DNA from 2 places in the Neorhizobium tomejilense genome. Region 2 is predicted to be linked to the other one. Evidence: predicted binding sites of a transcription regulator. Region 2 holds the regulator's gene; the other holds the start of a gene.
What was found. The regulator LexA, encoded in region 2, represses DNA repair genes until DNA is damaged. The targets are predictions, from matches to a motif close to TGTTCNNNNTGTGTTCNG.
Positions count from the first base shown of each region.

Region 1: dnaE (DNA polymerase III subunit alpha) is a predicted target of LexA. The motif match lies at 2,449-2,466, and genes of this name have one in related genera.

Region 1 covers NZ_CAXUSO020000001.1:1,061,518-1,064,934, reverse strand. Annotated here, with positions in the region: gene dnaE (DNA polymerase III subunit alpha) at 1-2,193, opposite strand, end outside; gene ACSQ3G_RS05510 (IS110 family RNA-guided transposase) at 2,690-3,417, opposite strand, start outside.
Region 2 covers NZ_CAXUSO020000001.1:1,422,225-1,425,641, reverse strand. Annotated here, with positions in the region: gene kdsA (3-deoxy-8-phosphooctulonate synthase) at 37-885, opposite strand; gene ACSQ3G_RS07360 (VOC family protein) at 890-1,762, opposite strand; gene lexA (transcriptional repressor LexA) at 1,963-2,682, shown strand; gene ACSQ3G_RS07350 (ComEC/Rec2 family competence protein) at 2,663-3,417, opposite strand, start outside.

The sequences.
Region 1 (3,417 bases), 360 kb from region 2:
GGCCTTGATCTTCTTGCCCATGGCGCGGCGCAGCAGGTCGGCCTCGCCGAGCGAATAGCCCGACAGCACCTGAGCGATCTGCATGACCTGCTCCTGGTAGACGATGACCCCTTGGGTCTCCTTCAGGAGGTGGTCGATCGTCGGATGGATCGATTCGATCTCCTCCTCGCCGTGCTTGCGGGCATTGTAGGTCGGAATGTTTTCCATCGGGCCCGGACGATAAAGCGCCACGAGCGCGATAATGTCCTCGATACAGTCCGGCCGCATGCCGATCAGCGCCTTGCGCATGCCGGCACTTTCCACCTGGAACACGCCGACCGTCTCGCCGCGCGACAGCATCTCGTAGGTCTTGGTGTCGTCGAGCGGAATCTTGGCGAGATCGATCTCGATGCCGCGCTTGCGGCAGAAATCGACGGCGGTCTTCAGAACCGTCAGCGTCTTCAGGCCGAGGAAGTCGAACTTCACCAGACCCGCCTGCTCCACCCATTTCATGTTGAACTGGGTGACCGGCATGTCCGAGCGCGGGTCGCGATACATCGGCACAAGCTTCGACAGCGGACGGTCGCCGATGACGATACCAGCGGCGTGGGTCGAGGCGTGGCGGTAGAGGCCTTCGATCTTCTGGGCAATATCGAGGAGGCGGGCGACGACCGGCTCCTTGTCGGCCTCCTCCTGGAATTTCGGATCCTCCTCGATCGCCTTCGACAGGGGCGTCGGGTTGGCCGGGTTGTTCGGCACCAGCTTGCAGATCTTGTCGACCTGGCCATAGGGCATTTCGAGCACGCGGCCGACGTCGCGAAGCGCGGCACGCGCCTGCAGCGAACCGAAGGTGATGATCTGCGCCACCTGCTCGCGGCCGTATTTCTGCTGCACGTAGCGGATCACCTCTTCGCGGCGATCCTGGCAGAAGTCGATGTCGAAGTCCGGCATCGAGACGCGGTCCGGATTGAGGAAGCGCTCGAACAGCAGCGAGAAGCGCAGCGGATCGACGTCGGTAATGGTGAGCGCATAAGCGACCAGCGAGCCCGCACCCGAACCACGGCCGGGACCGACCGGGATGCCCTGCTGCTTCGCCCATTTGATGAAGTCGGCAACGATCAGGAAGTAGCCCGGAAACTTCATCTTCTCGATGACGCTGAGCTCGAAATCCAGCCGGTCGCGATAATCCTGTTCTGTATAACCGCGCGTCATGCCGAGCGTCGCGATGCGCTCTTCGAGCCCTTCCACGGACTGACGGCGCAGCTCCTCCGCCTCGGCGCGTTCGGCTTCCGCCGGATCGTCGGTGGCGCCGGTGAAGCGCGGCAGGATCGGATTGCGGGTTTTCAGGACGAAAGAACAGCGCCGGGCGATCTCGACGGTATTTTCGAGCGCCTCCGGCAGGTCGGCGAACAGCTTTGCCATCTCGGCGCGGCTCTTCAGATAATGGTCCGGCGTCAGGCGGAACCGAGTGTCGTCCGAGACGATCGCATTATGTGCCACCGCCATCAGCGCGTCATGGGCATCAAACTCGGACTTGGTGGGAAAGAAGGCCTCGTTGGTCGCCACCAGCGGCAGGTCGTGGTCGTAGGCGAGCATGACGATCTTGTGCTCGTGGCGCCGATCGTAGGCGCCGTGGCGCTGCAGTTCGACGTAAAGCCGATCGCCGAATATCTCCTTGAGTTTCAGCAACCTTGCTTCGGCAAGCGTAGCATTGCCTTCCTTCAGAGCCATGTCGACCGGCCCGCTTCCGGCCCCGGTCAGCGCGATCAGCCCCTCGGTGCCGCCGTCCTCCAGCCAGGAGCGGCTGATATGGATGGACTGATGCCCCTCGTCGCCGAGATAGGCGCGGCTGATCAGGTCGACGAGCCGTTCGTAACCGACGGCATTGGCCGCCAGCACGACGATCGCCGGCAGCTTGGCGAGCTGCTGGTGGCTGTTGCGCCGCTCGTCCGACTGGTCTTCCATATCGATCGACAGCTGGCAGCCGATGATCGGCTGCAGGCCGTCGCCGATCGCCTTCTGGGCGAATTCCAGCGCGACGAACAGATTGTTGGTGTCGGTTATCGCGATCGCAGGCTGATTGTCCGCGATCGCCTTCGAGAGGATCTTCTTGAGCGGCAAGGCGCCTTCGAGAAGCGAGTAGGCGGAATGGACGCGCAGGTGAACGAATTGAGGGCTGGTTCCCAGCTCTTCCGATCCCGATTTTATGTCCATTTTGTCTGCCATGTCTGCGCCTTGCCCGTTTGATGAAGCGGGAACCATCTCATGAATCAGGCTATTGTCCGGCGCAGGGCTTTGAGAGTCCAGTTCGGAATTCCCTCCTCAACGCCTTTCGGCCGAGGGACCGGCTGGATGCCCGATCACATGGCCATCATGATCATGGAGAGGCTGGCCACGAAGGTGGCGATGGAAGCGAATGCGGCAATGTCACGAAGCAGGTCAGTCATCGTCGTCTCCCGTGTTCTCTTATGTTTTTAATTTGTTCTCATTTTGTTTGAGAGTCAACAAAAGAACAGACCGGAAACAAACATATCGCGATATCCTCCCTCACCTGGTAAACGAGGCGTTAACGGTGGGATTTTTGGCCGGATCGGCGCATGCGGATACATCCGGACTGGATGACCATCCGTGGAGGTTTTGAATATGCCCGATAGGGCGGCGCCTAGAGGATGGATCCTCGGGTCAAGCCCGAGCAACTGTGTTGTTGGTGTCAAGCTTGGAAGGGTTTTCGGTCCCTCATTGCGGCGTTAAGTGCGACGAGCAACCGTCTTGCTATGGCGATCAGGACAAGCTTTGGAGGTTTGCCGGCATTGCGCATGGCTTGGAATATGCGCTTGAAGGGACCTGACCGACAGGCCGCAAGTGCGGCCATATAGAGCGCGTCGCGGACGCGTTTGCGCCCGCCCCATATGCAGCGTTTGCCGCGCATGGCACCTGAATCGCATGCGATCGGTGCGAGGCCGGCAAGAGCTGCGACGGAACGGCGGTCACGACGACCCAGTTCCGGCATATAGGCTAGAAGCACGCTTGCCGTCTGCAGACCGACGCCCGGCGCCGAACGCAGGATCGCCTGATCTTCAGCCAGAGCCTCGACCTGGGTCACCAGGATGTCGATCCGGACATTGATGGCGGCGATCTGCCGGTCGAGCACTTCCATCATCTGTCGCAGGCTCTCGTCGATGTCCCGGCAATGGGGCTGGGCGAGACGGATGCGCTCGCTCTTGCGCATTGCCACAAGTTGGTCGCGCCGCTCGACAAGGGTTCGAAGAACCTGACGGGCTGCGTCAGGCTTGGCCTCGGGAGCCAGAGACATGGTCGCTCCATAAAGGGCAAGCATGCGTGCGTCGACCCGGTCGGTCTTGGCAAGAAAGCCTGCCGCTCTCGCAAACTGGCGTGCCTTGCGGGGATTGGCGCGATGGAAGGCCAATCCCGCCTGAT
Region 2 (3,417 bases):
CAATCGAAGCAGTTTGCGCGCTTTTTGTGGGCGGGCTCAAGCCGCCTTGGCGACGGCATCGAGCGCGAGCAGCTTTTCGAGCAGCCGCGGCATGTCCTTCAGATGCACCATGTTGGGGCCGTCCGAGGGCGCGTTGTCCGGATCCTCGTGGGTTTCCAGAAAGACGCCGGCAACACCGACCGCGACGGCTGCGCGCGCCAGCACCGGCACCATGGTGCGGTCGCCGCCGGTCGAAGCGCCCTGCCCGCCCGGCTGCTGCACCGAATGCGTCGCATCAAAGATGACCGGAGCGCCGAGCGACGCCATGATCGGCAGCGAGCGCATGTCGGAGACGAGCGTGTTGTAGCCGAAGGAAGCGCCGCGCTCACAGAGCAGCACGTTCGGATTGCCGCTCTGGGTGAACTTGGCAAGCACGTTCTTCATGTCCCAGGGCGCCAGGAACTGGCCCTTCTTGACGTTGATGACGCGGCCGGTCTTGGCGGCTGCGACAAGCAGGTCCGTCTGGCGGGAGAGGAAAGCCGGTATCTGCAGGATGTCGACCGTCTCGGCAACGACGGCGCATTGCTCTTCCGTGTGAATGTCGGTCAGGACCGGAAAGCCGAACTCCTTTTTGAGGTCGGCAAAGATTTCCATGGCGGTTTCGAGCCCGATGCCGCGCTTGCCGGAAATCGACGTGCGGTTGGCCTTGTCGTAGGAAGACTTGTAGACGAGGCCGATACCGAGCTTGGCACAGAGTTCCTTGAGCGCGCCTGCCATCATGAAGGCGTGGTCGCGGCTTTCCATCTGGCATGGGCCGGCGATCAGCGACAGTTTTGCGTCCTGCGCGAAAACCACCTTGCCGTCTCCCTCGCCGACGGAGACGCTGGAATTTGCGGTAACTTCCATGAACCTATTCCTCGAAGCCGAACAAAACACCCTGGCCGGGCGCCGCCGAGACGAGAACACGGCCCTCCCGGCGGACGAATGCGACGTCATTAGCAGCAAGGGTGATCTCTGTCACGGCAAGATCGGCCGTCTTGAAGATGATCACCCGGCCGCGCAGCCCCTCGGCACCCGGCGTCGACGGCAGGGCGAATTCCGCCTCGAGTTCGTGATCCTGCAGGATGCGAATGCGGGCATTGGCCGCGGCAAGCTCGAGCGAAACAGCCTCCGGCTTGGCCTTCGTCATCAGCACCTGCTCGGCCAGGGGTGCGAAATCGGAGGGCGCCGATGCCGACAGAATGATCTTGCTCAGCCCCATGACCGCATTGGAATGGTGCTCCAGTTCGCCGCGATCGGCCGGCAGGGGATTGATCCGCTGGCAGGAAAACATCAGGAAGTCGGGCGCCCGGTCATCACCCGCAAAAGCCAGCCGGAAGCTCGCCTGGGTTTCGGAACCGTCGGCCAAGGTCATCCCGCGGGAGAATTCCAGCACGTCGCCTGCCGAAACGCCACGCATCTTGAAACGCGCGTGATCGGCCATCGCGTCACGGGTCGCCACAACGAGAGCGGAAAAACCCTGCCTGTCGCGTGCCTTGCGGAAGGCCAGATCGCGTGCGGTAAAAACGTTGCCGCGTTTGGCGGCCGCGCTTGCATGACGGCGATTGGCAAGAGCCAGCGGCTCCAGGTAGCTGCCATCCGAGAAGAACACACAAGCATTGGCTGTGCCGAAAGGATGAAAAGCATCGGGCGCAACTGTAAAACCAAGCTTCGTGAGCCGGGAACGCGCAGCGGTAAGTCCCGCCACCGGCAGCACGAGATGATCGATTGGTCTTGCGTTCACGCGAGGGCCCCCGGAATTGGAATCGCAAAGCTACTTTGGCAGCGGGCTCGCGCCGCGCAAGTGGTGTGGCTCGAGATATCTGGCACGCATCTATGAAGAAAAAATCATCATACTTCACAGAAATTTAGGGACTTGCAGAACACATATGGAACATATAGTGTCCGTTCTGGATTTGTTTCCGACTCTGAGGGTGCCAAAAGATGCTCACGCGCAAACAACAGGAATTGCTTCTGTTCATTCACGAACGCATGAAGGAATCCGGCATCCCGCCGTCATTCGATGAAATGAAGGATGCTCTCGACCTCGCGTCCAAGTCAGGCATCCACCGCCTGATCACCGCGCTCGAGGAGCGCGGCTTCATCCGCCGCCTGCCGAACCGGGCCCGGGCGCTCGAAGTCATCAAGCTGCCGGAAGCCTACTCACCGAGCATGCAGCCACGGCGCGGTTTTTCGCCGAGCGTCATCGAGGGCAGCCTCGGCAAACCGCAGCCGGTCGCGGCGCCTCAGAAACCCGCCGCCAACGACGATTCGCCGAACGCCACGACAGTTCCGGTCATGGGCCGCATCGCTGCCGGCGTGCCGATCTCGGCGATCCAGAACAACACGCATGACATCGCCGTGCCGGCCGAGATGCTCGGTTCCGGCGAACATTATGCGCTCGAGGTCAAGGGCGATTCGATGATCGAGGCCGGCATTCTCGACGGCGATACCGTGATCATCCGCAACAGCAATACGGCCAATCCGGGCGATATCGTCGTGGCGCTGGTGGACGACGAGGAAGCGACGCTGAAACGCTTCCGCCGCCGCGGTGCCTCCATCGCCCTCGAAGCCGCCAACCCAGCCTACGAGACCCGCATCTTTGGGCCGGACCGGGTGAAGATCCAGGGCAAGCTCGTCGGCCTCATCCGCCGGTATCACTGATCATCTGCCGGAGCGGTTCCGGCAATGACCCATCGAAACCCTGGCTTCGCCAATCATAGTGGCGGTGCCTGCTCCAGGGACGGTCTGCGCCCGCCATGGCGGCACGGATCTGCCAGCGCCGAATGTCGGTCGCGCCGTTGAGGGAAATCTCCAGCGCACCCGCCTTGCGAAGCATGGCACCATTGATCATCAGGGCGCCGGACCGGCATTGGTCGAAGCGGGCGCGCGGCGCAATGACAAGACTGGCGGCGTCGCAGGCGGCACCCGCATAACGGCCGTCCTCGACAGCGATAACGATGCCCTTGCCGGTGCTTGCCGCACACCAGGCCGTCGGCTCGCAGGTGAAGCGGCCGGCAGGCGCCTGTTTTATCCTCGACTTTGCCGTTTCCAGTTGCTGCGGGGTCAATTCGCGGCGCTCGTTGGTTTTCGCGCCGGGTGGCCTGTCGTCGGGCGGCTTGTCCCTGGATGGCGACATTTCAGGCTTGGTGGGATCACCGAGCAGAAGCGCCCTCTTCCATTGGCCGTAGACGAAGTCGGGCGGGCGGGCGCGATTGGTGGCGACCCCTTTCCCGTCTACAAATGCGACCATCGTCCCGTCTTCCGAGATCAGGATATCCGGCAGGGGCATCGACCGCTCATGCCAGGAAAGCAGCAGAGCGGTCACCATCAGCGGCAGGCCTATCAGTCTCAGTCTCGTCCTCATGAGCGTCAACAGCAGGAAACCTGCCGTCGAGA